DNA from 3 places in the Micromonospora sp. NPDC002717 genome. Region 1 is predicted to be linked to each of the others. Evidence: riboswitches for the same ligand, from Rfam matches in the RefSeq annotation. Region 1 holds a riboswitch; each other region holds the start of a gene.
The links. Region 1 has a riboswitch for cyclic di-AMP ahead of ABT006_RS35060 (C40 family peptidase). Riboswitches for the same ligand answer to the same signal wherever they lie in the genome.

Region 2: another riboswitch for cyclic di-AMP. It lies ahead of ABT006_RS18065 (coiled-coil domain-containing protein); the one in region 1 lies ahead of ABT006_RS35060 (C40 family peptidase).
Region 3: another riboswitch for cyclic di-AMP. It lies ahead of ABT006_RS00770 (coiled-coil domain-containing protein); the one in region 1 lies ahead of ABT006_RS35060 (C40 family peptidase).

Annotation. Positions count from the first base shown of each region.
Region 1 covers NZ_JBEOVW010000001.1:595,774-600,883, forward strand. Annotated here, with positions in the region: gene ABT006_RS02955 (zinc metalloprotease) at 264-1,247, shown strand; gene ABT006_RS02960 (pyridoxamine 5'-phosphate oxidase family protein) at 1,367-1,918, opposite strand; gene dcd (dCTP deaminase) at 1,997-2,575, shown strand; gene ABT006_RS35060 (C40 family peptidase) at 2,628-3,677, opposite strand; cyclic di-AMP (ydaO/yuaA leader) riboswitch at 3,690-3,826, opposite strand; gene ABT006_RS02980 (N-acetylmuramoyl-L-alanine amidase) at 4,067-5,110, shown strand, end outside.
Region 2 covers NZ_JBEOVW010000011.1:25,807-30,916, forward strand. Annotated here, with positions in the region: gene ABT006_RS18060 (SRPBCC family protein) at 153-620, shown strand; gene ABT006_RS18065 (coiled-coil domain-containing protein) at 722-1,783, opposite strand; cyclic di-AMP (ydaO/yuaA leader) riboswitch at 1,797-1,928, opposite strand; gene ABT006_RS18070 (cation diffusion facilitator family transporter) at 2,082-2,999, opposite strand; gene ABT006_RS18075 (HelD family protein) at 3,110-5,110, opposite strand, start outside.
Region 3 covers NZ_JBEOVW010000001.1:146,803-151,912, forward strand. Annotated here, with positions in the region: gene ABT006_RS00755 (DUF305 domain-containing protein) at 1-480, opposite strand, end outside; gene ABT006_RS00760 (hypothetical protein) at 558-1,130, opposite strand; gene ABT006_RS00765 (YibE/F family protein) at 1,549-2,901, shown strand; cyclic di-AMP (ydaO/yuaA leader) riboswitch at 3,068-3,199, shown strand; gene ABT006_RS00770 (coiled-coil domain-containing protein) at 3,203-4,222, shown strand; gene ABT006_RS00775 (carbonic anhydrase) at 4,413-5,110, opposite strand, start outside.

The DNA of each region.
Region 1 (5,110 bases):
TGTTCTGTGCCGTGGCCGGCACCCACCGGCGGACCGGTACCCGAAGATCGACGCCAACGCGCCGTCGGGCGGCGCGAGTCGCTACCGAGAATCACCGTTTCATCGCCAATTGTCGATCACGAGCCGGCGCCGGCCAGGAAAAAGTTTCATCCCTGCAATACATGGCCGTTCTCAAATTCGTCGATCGGTTGTAACGTCTGCCCAACGTTCTCAGCCACTGCGTGACATACCCCCTGTCGCGCCGGCCAGAAAGAGGTGGGCCCATGGGACTCCGTCCCAACCTGCTGACCCGGCGTACGGCCGGCGTCGCGTCGACGACCCTCGCGCTGCTGCTCAGCACCGCCGCCGTGGGCGTCGTACCGGCCGCGTCGGCCTTCTCCGCCGCCCCGAGCGAGGTCTGCGTCGAGCCGGCCGACGTCCACTCGGACTCCCGCATCAAGGCGGGCGGCGCGGCCAAGCACGAGCCGAACGAGCTGACCCTGGCGGAGACCCGCGAGCGCGAGGCCGACCTGGCCGCCGCCCTGCGCGAGCGCGCCCGGTTCCGCACCGGCGCCGGCGCCTCCGTCACGGCCACCGTCACCGTCCCCGTCGTGGTGCACGTGATCCAGCGGGACGGCACCCGGGCCGGCGGCAACATCCCGGACTCGATGATCGCCTCGCAGATCAACGTGCTGAACCAGTCATACAGCGGGGCGACCGGCGGCGCGGCCACCGCGTTCAGCTTCCAGCTCCAGAAGATCAACCGGGTGACGAACCCCTCGTGGTACCCGATCGTGCAGGGCTCCTCGGCCGAGCGGCAGATGAAGACCTCGCTGCGCGAGGGTGGCAAGAACACCCTCAACGTCTACCTGGGCGAGCTGAGCAACGACCTGCTCGGCTGGGCGACCTTCCCGACCCGGAAGCTGAGCAGCATGGACGGCGTCGTCGTGCTGAGCGAGTCGCTGCCGGGCGGCACGGCCACCAACTACAACCAGGGCGACACCGGCACCCACGAGGTCGGCCACTGGCTGAACCTCTACCACACCTTCCAGGGCGGCTGCTCCGGCTCGGGTGACAGCGTCAGCGACACCGCGCCCGAGGCATCCCCGGCGTTCCAGTGCCCGACCGGCCGGGACACCTGCACCGCCCCGGGCGTCGACCCGATCACCAACTTCATGGACTACACCTACGACTCCTGCATGTACCAGTTCACCGCCGGGCAGGCCAGCCGCATGCTGACCGCCTGGAACGCGTACCGCGCGGCATAGTTCCCCCCGCACGACCGGTGCCGGCTCCGCTCGACGGGGCCGGCACCGTCGTCTTCGGGGCGGGGTGGGGGGCGGTGCGGCGCCCCGGACGGGGACGGCCCGGGGCGCCGCACCGCGTCTCAGGCGGCCGGGCGGGCGGCGAGGCTGTCGCCGCTCCCCGACCGCGCCTCGGGAACCGCGGCGGTGCCGGCGGCGGTCGCGCCGGGGTCGAGCCAGACCTGGACGGCGGGCCGGCCGTGCCCCTCGCCGGCGCCGCCTGCGACGCCCGGCTCCCGACGGGCGAGCATCGCCACGTCGACGGTGAACTCGAACAGCCGCCAGTCGACCTGCGGCGCGGCCCGGTGGCTGCGGGCCAGCCGGGCGACCCGGGCCGGGTCGGTGACCGGCCGGGCGTGGCCGGCGACGTAGGCCTCGTCGTCACTCTCCTCCGGCGGGAAGGAGTGCAGGGCGTAGCGGCCGTCGCGTTCCAGGTCGCGCCGCTTCGGCGAGTCGACCACGAAGCAGAAGAGCCCCTCGTCGGTGATCACCGGAGAGACGGGATGGACCCGGGGCCCGCCGTCGGCGCGGACGGTGGCCAGGTAGCCGAAGCCCGGCCCGTACTGCTGCATGAGGGAGCGGATCCCGTCGGCGAGGCGGGGCTCGTCGGCGGCGAATTCGGACCAGGAAGCCATGCCGACATTCTATCGAACACGTGTACGAACAGGTAGTCCGACACGCAGGTCACGCACATCGCTCGCTAAGGTGGTGCGATGCTGCTCTCCGACCGCGACCTGGTCTCCGAGATCAAGGCGGGCACGCTCGCGCTGGAGCCGTTCGAGCCCACGCTGGTGCAACCGTCCAGCATCGACGTCCGCCTGGACAAGCTCTTCCGCGTCTTCAACAACCATCTCTACACCCACATCGACCCGGCGATGCAGCAGGACGACCTGACGTCGATGGTCGAGGTGCCCGAGGGCGAGCCGTTCGTGCTGCACCCGGGCGAGTTCGTGCTCGCCTCGACGCTGGAGGTGATCTCCCTCGGCGACCAGCTCGCCGGGCGGCTGGAGGGCAAGTCGAGCCTGGGACGGCTCGGCCTGCTCACCCACTCCACCGCGGGCTTCATCGACCCGGGCTTCTCCGGCCACGTGACGCTGGAGCTGTCCAACGTGGCCAACCTGCCCATCACCCTCTGGCCGGGCATGAAAATCGGTCAGCTCTGCATCTTCCGGCTCTCGTCGCCGGCCGAGCACCCGTACGGCTCGGCCGTCTACGGCTCGCGCTACCAGGGGCAGCGCGGCCCGACCCCGAGCCGCTCCTGGCAGCACTGGCGCACCTGGCCGACCCGCTGACCCGACAGTCGCCGTGAGGACGGGCCCTTCCGCGCCAGGAAGGGCCCGTTCCTCACCCACTCAGCCGGGGCGGCCGTAACTGTGGATCGGGCCGTCGTCGACCTTCTTCATCTTCACCGGCACCCCGGCTCGGGAGGCGTGCACCACCCAGCCCCCGCCGACGTACATGCCGACGTGGTGCAGGTCGCTGTAGTAGAAGACCAGGTCTCCCGGGCGCAGCTCGCCCCCGGGTGACGGTCGCGGTGACGCGGCGCTGCTGCGCGGCGTTGTGCGGCAGCGAAACCCCGGCCTTCGCCCAGGCGGCGAGCATCAGGCCCGAGCAGTCGTACGCGTTCGGGCCCTCGGCGCCCCAGACGTAGGGCTTGCCGATCTGGGCGCAGGCGAACTTGACCGCAGTGCCGGCCCCGCCACCCGGGTAGCTGGCCGGGCAGGGGGCGGGGCGCAGCGAACCGCCGCCGCCGCTGCCGTAGATCCGCAGCCGCAGCTTCTGCAGCCGGTCGATCTCGGCGTTGATCTGCTTCTTCTTCGCGGCGAGCTGGGCCTCCGTCCGGCCGAGCTGGACGACCATCTCGTCGAGCGGGGCCTTCTTCTCGGCCAGCCGGTCGCGCAGCTCGGCGACCTGCCGCACGTCCTGCTGCTGGTGCTGGGCGAACCGGTCGAGCAGTTCGAGTTGGCCGACCATCTGGTCGGGCGAGCGGCTGCCCAGCAGGGCGTTGACGGCGGAGACGTTCTCGCCCTTGTAGGCGCGGACGGCCAGCGCGCTGACCTCCTCCATCGCCTGCTCGACCTGCCGTTCCAAGGGCTTGATCTGCTTGGCGAGGGCGTCGGCCTGCCTGCGTTTGGCGGCCAGGTCCTGGCGGGTGGCGTTGTGCCGTTCGATGATCGGTTCGAGTTTGTTCCAGTCCTCGTCGATCTGGCGCTCGATCTCGGCGACCGTCGGTTCGGCGTGGGCCGCCGTGGCGCCGCCGGTCAGGACGACGGCGAACGCGGCCAGGGCGGCGAGGGCGGTGGTGCAGCGGTACCAGCGTGGGCGCGGCGCAGCCGTCGTCGGGCCGGCGGGTGCCGACCGTGGCGACGGTGGCCGCGGGGCATGGTGTGCCACCGGGCTCCGTACTCCTTCTTCCCGTACCGCCTACCGGGTTAGCTGACGGGTTCGGGCGGGAAGGGGACGCCCTACCGCAGGTGCTGCGGATTCACCCCGGGGTACCTGGGTCCCCGGCTCGCTCGGGAGCGACTCGGCGGTGTCGGACCGTTACCGCCCCGGATGGGCGGACTGTCGCCGGCCGACGAATGACCAGAGTAGAGACGGTCGTTATCGATCCGCAACCCATCGCACCGTGACACACCGTATTCGTACGGACCGGTGGGAGCGCGCAACTCCGGTCGACGAAATTTTCCTTCTTCAGTAAGTGACGCATGGAAAGGTATTGACCGGAGGTGGCGCCCGGGGCGAAGGTGGCCCCACATTCGCCCGTCCGACCTGGGGGTCTGATGCACCTGTCAGCGACATCGAGGAGCAGACGCGTCCTGCTGGCCGCCGCCGTGGCGGCCGCCCTGGCGGCGACGCCGCTCACCGCCGCCGGAACCGCCGCCGCCGCGCCGACGACCGACCGGCAGCAGCAGTACGCCGCCGCGGCCGCGGAGTACGGCGTGCCGGAGAGCGTCCTGCTCGGAGTCTCCTACCTGCAGTCCCGCTGGGACACCAACGCCGGAACGCCGAGCACCAGCGGCGGCTTCGGACCGATGCACCTCACCGACGCCGAGTACGTCGCCGCACTGCCCGGGGGCACCCACCACGACGAGGGCACCGAGGACCCGCGGGGCGACGACTCCCGCCTGTCCCTGGCCGGGGCGCACGAGCCGCCGGCCGCCCAGCCCCCCGCCGAAGCCTCGCTGCGGACGCTCGACGCCGCCGCCGGGCTGACCGGAGCCAGCGAGGAGGCGCTGCGCACGGACGTCACGGCCAACATCCGGGGTGGCGCGGCGCTGCTGGCCGCGTACCAGAAGGAGATCGGCGCCCCGGTCGGCGCCGACACGGACCCGGCGGCCTGGTACGGCGCGGTGGCCCGCTACTCCGGCGCGGACAGCGCCGACGCCGCGGCGGCCTTCGCCAACGAGGTGTACGCCACCATCGCCGCCGGCGACAGCCGGCTGACCGACGACGGGCAGCAGGTCACCCTCGCCGCCCGCGCGGTGCAGCCGGAACGCTCCTGGCTGGACCGGCTGGGCCTGCGCAAGGTCGCCCGGCCCGACGGGCTGGAGTGCCCCGACACGATCTCCTGCGAGTGGATCCCGGCGCCCTACGCGCAGTACGGCCCGACCGTGGGTGACTACGGCAACCACGACCTCGCCGACCGGCCGACCCAGCAGAAGATCGAGTACATCGTCATCCACGACACCGAGGGCTACTTCGGGCCCAGCGTCAACCTGGTCAAGGACCCGAGGCGGGTGGGCTGGCACTACACCCTGCGCTCGGTGGACGGCCACATCGCCCAGCACATCAAGACCAAGAACGTCGGCTGGCACGCCGGCAAC
Region 2 (5,110 bases), on a different contig from region 1:
GGGCCAGGCCGCTGCCCGGCTGCACCTGTCAACGACCGACGGTAGCCGGCGGGCGGGTCGACGGCCGGCATCCGCGCGCGCGGAGCGGCACACCGTTGCCAGCGCGCCGCCGGTGCGCGACGATCGGGCGACGGCGACGGTGGGGAGACGGCGTGCTCAGACGGGATTCCTTCAGCTACACCGTCCAGGCGCGCTGCTCGCTCGCCGACGCCGCGGGGTTGCTCGCGGACCCGGCCCGGCAGCAGGACCTGCACCCGCTGATCGCCCGGGTCCGCCGGGTGTCACCCCGTCGCGGCGCGCGGGCCAGCTACCTCATCACCGACCGGCTGGCCGTCGGGCCGCTGCGCCTGCCGGTCACCTACCGGGCCGACGTCCTGGTCGACGGGCCGGACGAGATCGTCACCGTGGCCCGGCAGTGGCCGGCCACCACGGTGCGCAACCGGACCCGACTGCGGGCCGAGCCGGACGGCGTGGTCCGGATCGACGTCGAGATCACCCTCGCCGCGCCGGTCCCGCTCTTCGGCTACGCCTTCCGCCAGGCGCGCGCCGCCCACCTCGGGCTGGCGGCCCGGCTCGGCGTCGCCCTCGGTGGGCACCCGCCGGAGTCACCGCCCGGCTGAGCCGGGCACCGACACGGCGAAATCCCCGGCCGTCGGCCGGGGAGGTGGCGGTGGGAGCGGTCGGCCCCGGTGACCCGCCCGCGGGTCACCGGGGCCGAACGTCAGTAGACCGACAGGTGCACGTGGTTGGTGTGGTCGCTGGACGGGTCGCCGTTGGCCCCGCTGTACGACTTCCAGCCGCTGCTGGGCAGCCAGATCTGCCTGTACCAGATCACGTAGAGCACGGCGAGCCGGTCGGCGTTCTTGACGAAGTACGCCGCCAGGTTGTTGCCGTACGTCCTGTCGCCGCCGGTGGCGTCGCCGCCGAACCCGCTCTTCTGTGCCGCGAAGTCGCAGGCCCGGCCCTTGGGGTGCTCGCCGGAGCCGCCGGGGCGGTAGCAGGAGACGTAGCGGGTGAAGCCGGCCGCCTTGGCCTGGTTCAGCGCGTGCAGGGTGCGCGGGGTGATGCAGCCGTTGGCGGGGGTGGGGTCGTTGACGCTGCACGACTCGGACGGCCAGGACCCGTCGGAGTTGCGTGGCGCCGGCTTCGCCGTCGCGGTGGAGCTGCCGCCCGGCCCGCCGCCACTTGCCTGCGACCGGTTGGCGACCGTCAGCGCCCGCTCCGCCTGCTCCTTGCGCTTGGCCATCACCGTGACCTGCTTGCGCTGCTCCCGGATCTCGCCGTCCAGGGCGAGCTTGGTGCGGGTGGCCTGGTCGCGGGTCTCCTGGAGCTCGCGGAGCGCCCGGTCCTCGTTGGCGGCCACCGCGTCGAGAGCGGCGGCCCGGTCCATGAAGCCGTCCGGCGAGCTGCTGTTGAGCAGGGCGGAAACCACCCCCAGCCGGCCGGTCCGGTAGGCCACTCCGGCGATCTCGCCGACCTTGCTGTTCCGCTCGGTCAGCTCGCTCTCGGTCGTCTTGAGCTGCGCGGCGAGCTGCTGCTGCCGCTTGACCGACGTGTCCAGCGCCCGCTTGGCGTCCAGGTAGCCCTTGCTGGCGGCTTCGAGCTGGGCCCGCAGGGCGGGCGTGCCGCCCTCCTGGTCCTGGCCGGGGGCTGCGGCGAGCAGGCCGGCCCGGGAGGCGGCCGCCGCGGGGGCGGTGGTGACCGGGGTGACCGCGGCGCCGAGGGCGAGCGTCGCGGCGATCAGGGCCGCCAACCGGGCGGCGCGTCGTCGTACAGGTGCCATCACTGGCATACACGTGTCCTTCCGTCAGCCGCCGACCGGGTTAGCTGACGGGTTCGGGACGGAAGATCCCTACCGCTGACGCGGATGCACCCCACGAACATGGTTCCCCGGTTCGCCCCGCCGGGCGATTAGGCGGCGGCCACCGCCGGCACCGGTGGGTGCCGCCTGGCGGAGGCCGGAGCCGAGCCTACCGGTGTCGGTGTGACTGGTGCAGCGCAGGTGACTGAGGGTGCCTGTCCGCTTACCGTCAAATCCGACATAAGTCAACAATACTCTCCCAGATTTAAGGCTGTGCTCATTACCACTCAACCGACCCGCAGGCCCCGGGAGACGCCCCCGGCTCGATCTGCAACGTCGCGTGCTCGATCTGGAAGTCCTCGTGCAGGGCCGTCCGGGCCGCGGTGAGCACCGCGCCGACCTCCGCGCCCGGCTCCATCGTCAGGTGCGCCGAGGCCACCTCCATCCCGGAGGTCAGCGTCCAGACGTGCAGGTCGTGCACCTCGGCCACGCCGGGCACGGCGGCCAGCCGGTCGTGCACCCTGGTGACCTCGAGGTGCTCCGGCGCGGCCTGCACCAGGATGCGCAGCGCGGCGCGCCCGAGCCGCCAGGTGCGGGGCAGGATGAACATCCCGATCGCCACCGCGACCAGCGGGTCCGCCCACCACCAGTCGGTGACGGCGATCAGCAGGGCCGCGCCGATCACGCCGAGTGAGCCCAGCAGGTCGCCCAGCACCTCCAGGTACGCGCCCTGCATGTTGATGCTCTCCTTCGCCCCGGACCGCAGCAGGGCGAAGGCGGCCACGTTGGCGAGCAGGCCGAGCACGGCGACCGCGAGCATCGGGCCGGCGAGCACCTCCGGCGGGTCGCCGAACCGGCGTGCGGCCTCGACGACCACGTAGACCGCGACGCCGGAGAGCAGCACGGCGTTGGCCAGGGCGGCCAGCACCTCCAGCCGGTAGAGGCCGAAGGTGCGCTGCGGGTCCGCGCCGGCGCGCCGGGTCGCGGTGATCGCCGCGAGCGCCATGCCGATGCCGAGCACGTCGGTGAACATGTGCCCGGCGTCGCTCAGCAGAGCCAGCGAGCCGGTGCGGAAGGCGGCCACCGCCTCCACCACCATCAGGGCGCCGAGCAGCGCGAACGCCGCCCAGAGGCGGCCCCGGTGGCGGTGCGCGGCATTCGCGACCGACCCGTGGTGGTGGTCATGACCTGCACCCACGCGCCCACCTTCCGTCACCCGTCAGGACCCGGTTCAATCTATGCTCACATCGCAATATGTGCAAGTGATTGCCCGGCGGCGGTCGGGACGACTCAGCCGGTCGGGACGACTCAGCCGGTCGGGTCGACGGTGGTCAGCCGCTGGGTGGCCCGCGACAGCGCGACGTAGAGCGTCCGTACGCCCGAACCCGGGTCGGCCCGGATCTCGCCCGGGGCGACCAGGACCACGCCGTCGTACTCCATGCCCTTGGCCTCCAGGCTGGTCACCACCTGCAGGCGCGGCGCGTCAAGCCCGCCCAGCCACCCGGCCACCTCGTCCCGGCGGGGCACCGGGGTGATCACGCCCACGGTGCCCTCCACCTCGGCCAGCAACGCCGTGGCCGCCGTCGCCACGGCGGTCTCCAGCTCCGCCGGCAGCACCACCAGCTCGACCGGGTCGACGCCGGTGGAGCGCACCGCCCTGGGCAGCGGGAGGTCCGGGTGCAGCCGGCGGATCTCGGCCGCCGCCACCGCGAAGATCTCCGCCGAGTTGCGGTAGTTCGTGGTCAGGGTGAAGTGGTGCCTCTTGCGCCGGCCCAGCGCCTGGTCCCGGGCGCGGGCCAGCTCCTCCGGGTCGCCGGTCCACGCCGTCTGCGCCGGGTCGCCCACCACCGTCCACGAGGCCAGCCGTCCGCGCCGGCCGATCATGCGCCACTGCATCGGCGAGACGTCCTGCGACTCGTCGACCACGACGTGCGCGTACTCCCGGTAGTCCTCCGGGCGCTGCCGCGCCGCCTCGCGGGCCGCGCGCTGCCGGTCGGCGAACGTGCTCAGCTCGCGGACCCCGCCGGCCAGCTGGAACGGGTCCCGCTTCGGCCGGGCCGGCTTCATCGGCTTGCCGAGCAGCGCGTCCAGCTCGTCCAGCAGCGCGATGTCGGCGATCGTCAGCCCGGCGCGGTCCAGGCTCCGGTACGCGTCGGTCAGCAGCCGGATCTCGGCGCCGGAGAGGATCCCGCCGGCGTACCGGCGCAGCCGGTCGGGGCGGGCCAGCCAGCCCAGCACGTGCCGGGGGTGCAGCCGGGGCCACCACGCCTTGAGGAACTCCCGGAACTCCGGCCGCTCGGCGATCTCGTCCTCGAACGCGCGCTGCTCGGGCAGCCGGCCGATGCCCAGCCGACGGGCCTGCGCCCAGAGCGCGGCGAAGACGCCGTCGAAGCCGGCGCGGCGCACCTCGTTGCGGCGGGCGCCCCGGGGCATCGCCCGCTCCCGGATGGCGTCCAGCTCGCGGCGGTCCAGCCGGAGCAGCTCGCCCCGGTAGAGCAGGCGCAGCTCGGCCGGACCGTCCGGGACCGCGTCCCGGGCCGCCCGTTCCAGCACCCGGCGCATCCGCAGCGAGCCCTTGACCGCCGCCACGGCGGGCGGGTCGGTGCGGGTGGCGCTCATGCCCGGGAACAGGGTGCCCAGCGAGTGCAGTGTGGCGGTGTCCTCGCCGAGCGAGGGCAGCACCGATGCGATGTACTCGACGAAGACCGAGGACGGGCCGACCACCAGGATGCCGCCGCCGGCGTACCGGCTGCGGTCGGAGTAGAGCAGGTACGCGGCCCGGTGCAGGGCGACCGCCGTCTTGCCGGTGCCCGGGCCGCCGGAGACGATCGTCACCCCGGAACCGGGGGAGCGGATGGCCTCGTCCTGCTCCCGCTGGATGGTGGCGACGATGTCCCGCATGCCCCGGCCGGTGGCCTTCGACAGCGTGGCGAGCAGCGCGCCGTCGCCGACCACCGCCATGTCGGCGGGCGCGGCGGCGGGATCGAGCAGGTCGTCCTCGATCCGGGTGACCCGCTCACCGGAGGACTGGATCATGCGCCGCCGCACCACGCCCAGCGGCTCCGCCGGGGTGGCCTGGTAGAAGGCGGCGGCGGCCGGGGCCCGCCAGTCGACCACCAGGGTGGTCGCGTCCTCGTCCCGGATGCCGAGCCGCCCGACGTGCAGCACCTGCCGGTCGCGCAGGTCCAGCCGGCCGAAGACCAGCCCCTCGTGCTCGGCGTCCAGCACGTGCCGCCGCTGCGCGGCGTGGAACACCATCGCGTCCCGCTCGACCAGCGCCCCGAAGTTGCCGACCCGGGCGAGTCGGTA
Region 3 (5,110 bases), 450 kb from region 1:
CATGGTCAGGAACTGCCGGTCGAACTCCCGCCCGGAGGCCGCCGCCAACTTCTCCATGTCGGCGTCGGACATCATGCCGGGCATGCCGTGGTCCATGTGCGGCGTCTCGGCGCCGGGCGACGGCACCGGCCGCCCCCAGGCCGACAACCAGCCGCTCATGGTGGCGATCTCGGGCGCCTGGGCGGCCTTGATCTCCCCGGCGAGCCGCTTGACCTCCGGGTCCGCCGCCCGCGTGGCGGCCAGCTCCGCCATCTCCACCGCCTGCCGGTGGTGCGGAATCATCATCTGGGCGAACATCGCGTCGGCGTCGCCGAAGGCGGCCGCGCCGGACGCGGTGGCCGCCAGCCCGCTGGTGGCGGGCGTGCCGTGCCCCGCGCCCGGGGACGAGTGCCCGTCGCCGCCGCAGGCGGTCAGGACTAGGGCGGCGGTGACGGTGGCGCCGGCCAGGGCGGCACGGCGCGCAATGGTACGAGTAGTCACGTCTGGGCCTTTCGGTGTCAAAACGTACGCAGCAGGACGGGGACGCGGACCGGCTGACCGGGCCGCGCCGGGGCGTCCTATCTGCGCAGCACCGAGACCGTGGCGAGCCGCAGGCCGACCGGCCGGGACGGCGGGGCACGGGGCGACCGGGCCGGCCCGCCCGACCCCTGGGCCGCCAGGCCGGCGGCCTGCACGCCGGCCAGCAGCAGCACGGCGAGCAGCAGCGGAACGGCGAGCGCGCCCAGCACCGCCAGGCACACGCCCCACCAGGGCAGCTCGCCGCCCGCCCCGCCGGACGGGAGGAACCGCTCGTGCGGGCAGTCGCCCGGGCAGCCCACGACGCCGGACAGCGCCGCCGGGACGACGTACGCGATGGCGGGGTCCTGACCGAGCGGCGCGGCGGTGTCGTGGCGGGGCAGCGCGGCGGTGACCTGACTGAGCGGCGCAAAGGTGTCGTGACGGGGCAGCGCCTGCGCCGCGCCGCCGTGCGCACCCGCTGCGGCAACGGCGTGCGCGGAAAACTCGGCGGGATGGCCCACGGCGTGCGAGCCGTGGCCGAGGGTGTGCATCGCGGCCAGGCCGAACAGCGTGCCGACGAGCAGCAGCAGCCGGACCCATCGCCCCGCCGTCACTGTCGCCGCCGCCCGCACACCGACCACGGTAGCCCCCGGGGCCGGCGCGTCTGGGGGCGACCGGCGCACCCGGCGGCGAATCCACCCCGGACGAGACCGCCGTGTCGGCCACGACGGGGCGGTCGACCCGCGGTGACCGGGCGGCGACCAGCGGTCGCCGGACGGGACGGCCCGCGGCCGACACCAGCCCTCACGACCTGCGCCCGGATGTCGGGATGGCTACCATTCGGCCGGTGGCCCTCCGCACTCCGCGCCGCCCGCACCGCTGCCCCGACCGGGCGGCGGTATCGAGCGACCGCGACCGGCCGGGCCGGGCCGTCGCGGTGCGTGACCGGCCCGACACCACAGGGCGATCCGCCGCGGCGGCCACCCGGGCACGCCGAACCGACCGGCCCGCCGGCACGTACCCCGCCCTGGATTCGTTGGGAGACACTCGATGGGCGCCGACCACACCCGTCCCGCACCGTCCGCACCGCCGGGGGTGCGACGGATCCTCGTCGCGACGGTGGTGCCCCTCTTCGTCGCCACCCTGATCGCGGCCCTGCTGCTCTGGCCGTGGGACGCCCCGGACGCCGCGCCCGGCACCGATCCGCCCCGCCACCACGGCACGGTGACCCGGGTGGTGACGGAGCCGTGCCCGCCCACCCCGGAGACGCCGGAGGGCGCCCCGGGCGCCGCGGAGGGCCCCTGCGGCACCGTGACCGTACGCGTCGACGACGGCCCCGACGCCGGCCAGCAGGTGGAGACGCCCGTACCGGCAGGGCCGGGGGCGCCGACGGTCGCGGTCGGCGACGAGATCATCCTGGTCCAGCTCACCGATCCCGCCGACCCCTCGGCGAGCGCCTACAACATCGCCGAGCACCAGCGCGGCAAGCCGCTGCTCTGGTTGGTGGTGCTCTTCGCCGCCGCGATCGTCGCGTTCGGGCGGTGGCGGGGGCTCGCGGCGCTGGCCGGCCTGGCGGCGAGCTTCGCCATCCTGCTGACCTTCGTGCTGCCCGGCATCAGCGCCGGCAGCCCACCGCTGCTGGTCGCGGTCGTCGGCGCGGCACTGATCATGTTCGTGGTGCTCTACCTGACGCACGGGGTGACCGCGCAGACCTCGGTCGCCGTGCTCGGCACGCTGGGCAGCCTGGTGCTGACGGGCGTGCTCGGCACGATCGCCACCGCGGCGACCCACCTGACCGGGTTCGGCACCGAGGACGCCACCACGCTGTCGATGTTCCAGGCCGACGTCGACCTGCACGGCCTGCTGCTCGCCGGGATCATCATCGGCTCGCTCGGCGTGCTCGACGACGTCACCGTGACGCAGGCCGCGACGGTCACCGAGCTGGCGCACGCCAACCCGGGGCTGTCCCGGATGCAGCTGTACCGGGCGGCCACCCGGGTCGGTCGCGCGCACATCGCCTCGACGGTGAACACCATCGTGCTGGCGTACGCCGGGGCCTCGCTGCCGGTGCTGCTCCTGCTGACCGCCGACTCCCGGGCGGTGAGCCAGATCCTGACCAGCGAGTTCCTGGCCCAGGAGATCGTCCGCAGCGCGGTCGCCACCCTGGGCCTGATCGCCGCCGTGCCGCTGACCACCGGGCTCGCGGCCGTGGTGACCACGGCCGGCCGGCGCGGCGGCGAGTCAGCCGACCGCGGCGCACCGCCGACCCCGCCTGCTCCCCGACCGGCGGCCGACCGGTCCGAGGCGCTGGAGGCCCTCAGCGGGCCGCGCGCCGGAAACACCGCCTCCGCAGCCCCCGCCGGGTGGCCCGACCGCGACGGGAGCACGGACACCGCATGGTGAAACTCCTCAGCGTGACCGATCAGGACGTCCCGCCTGATAAACGCGTCACTGCTCACCCTCCGCCGTTACGAAATAACGCATTTAGTCGGCTTAGGGACGTAGATCCCCGGCAGGGCTCTCGGGTAACCTCGCTGCCGGTCACCGCCGAAGGCGCGCAGCGGCGCCTGCGGTGCCGCCGCCCAATCGCCGCCAGGCGAGCCGGGGACCCAGGTACGTGGGGTGAATCCGCGACAGCGGTAGGGGCCACTTCCGCCCCGAACCCGTCAGCTAACCCGGTCGGCGGTCGACGGAAGGGAAAAATGTGACGGCACCCCTACGCCGCTGGTTGACACCTGTGGTGGCCGTGATCGCCGCCCTGGCCGTCTTCGCCGGGCCCCTCCCGGCGGCGGCCGCACCCACCCCACCGCCCCAGCCCTCCGGCCACGGGGACGACGAGCCCAAGCTGCTCAACGACCTGATCGAGACGCGGAACCGCAACTACGTCCAGGCCAAGGCGAAGCTCGCGAAGTCGAAGAAGCGCCAACTGGAACTGGCCCTGGAGGTCGACCGGGCGCAGGCCGACCTGGCAGCGCTGGCCCCGCAGGTGAGCCAGATCGCCGCCCAGTCCTACCGGACCGGGCGGATCGGCGCGGTGTCGATGCTGCTGGACACCGCCAGCCCCGACTCGTTCGTCAAGCGCGCCGCCGCCCTCGACGAGCTGAACCTGGTCAACTCCAAGAAACTCGCCGAGGTGAACGCGGTCAAGAACCGCGCCGAGCAGGCCAAGCTGGCGCTCGACGCCGAGGTTCGCGAGCAGACGAAGCTGACCAACGAGATGGCCCGCGGCAAGCGCGAGGCGGAGAAGGCGCTCGCACTGGTCGGCGGCAGGGGGCTGACCAGCGGCAAGGTGGTCGCCACCTCGCCGGTGGCCCGGATGGCACCGGGTCGTACTGCCGACGGCGACTGGAAGCCCCTGTCCTGCACCGAGGACGACCCCACCACCTCCGGCTGCATCACCGCGCGCACGCTGCACATGTACAAGGAGGTCAAGCGGGCCGGCTTCAACCGCTTCGTCGGCTGTTACCGCTCCGGCGGGCCGTACGAGCATCCGAAGGGCCGGGCCTGCGACTGGTCGCTGCAGAGGAGTGGCTTCTCCCCCTGGCACAACGACGACACCTACATGTACGGCAACAACCTGACCGCGTTCCTGGTCCGTAACGCCGACCGGCTCGGCATCTACTACGTGATCTGGAACCGGCAGATCTGGTTCCCGGCGACCGGCTGGAAGTCCTACAGCGGCCCGTCGAACCATACGGACCACGTGCACGTGTCGCTGCTCTGACGGCAGCCAACGACAGGGCCGCCCCGCAGTCGCGGGGCGGCCCTGTCGGCGTCTGTCGCCGTGTCGGCGTCCGTGACCCTGCTGGCGTCCACGGCCTGTGGTCGCCGCCCGTGGCCCTGCCGACGCCTGTGGCCCTCGTCGCCGGGCGTCGTCGGGCGTCCGGGCCGGGCCGGGCGAGCGTGGGAACCGGTCAGGCGAGGGCGGCGCTGGCGGCCGGCTGTGCCCCGTCGACCGCGCCCGGCCCGGTGGGCGCGGCGGCGACCCCCCGCGGCTCGCCGGTCGGCACGGCGGTGACCGCCCGCGCCTCGCCGGCGGCCAGCCGGTATGACATGCCCACGACGGCGCAGCGCCCGGCGGCAACCTCGGCGGCGAGTACGGCCGACCTGTCCAGCATCGCCTCGACGGTCTGCGCGATGTGGATGTCGACGATCCGGTCGATGTCGTCCACGCCCTCGGCGGCGGCGCGGCGCAGGCTGGGCACCACGGCGTCCACCACGGCGCGCAGGTGCCCAGCCGGGGGCGCGCCGGTGGCGTCCGCCGCACGGGCCGCCTGGACGGCCCCGCAGGAGTCGTGCCCGAGGACCACCACCAGCGGCGTGCGCAGGACCGTCACGGCGTACTCGACGCTGCCCAGCACCTCGGGGCCGACCGTGTGTCCGGCGGTGCGCACCACGAAGAGGTCGCCGAGGCCGCGGTCGAAGATGATCTCCGCGGCGAGCCGGGAGTCGGAGCAGCCGACGATCACCGCGAACGGGTGCTGCCCGTCCGCGACCGCGGCACGATGCCCGGCGTCCTGGTTGGGGTGGCGTGGAGTGCCGGTGACGAACCGGTGGTTGCCGGCCTGCAACTCGGCGAACGCCTGCTCCGGGTCGCCGGGAGTGGGGAGCG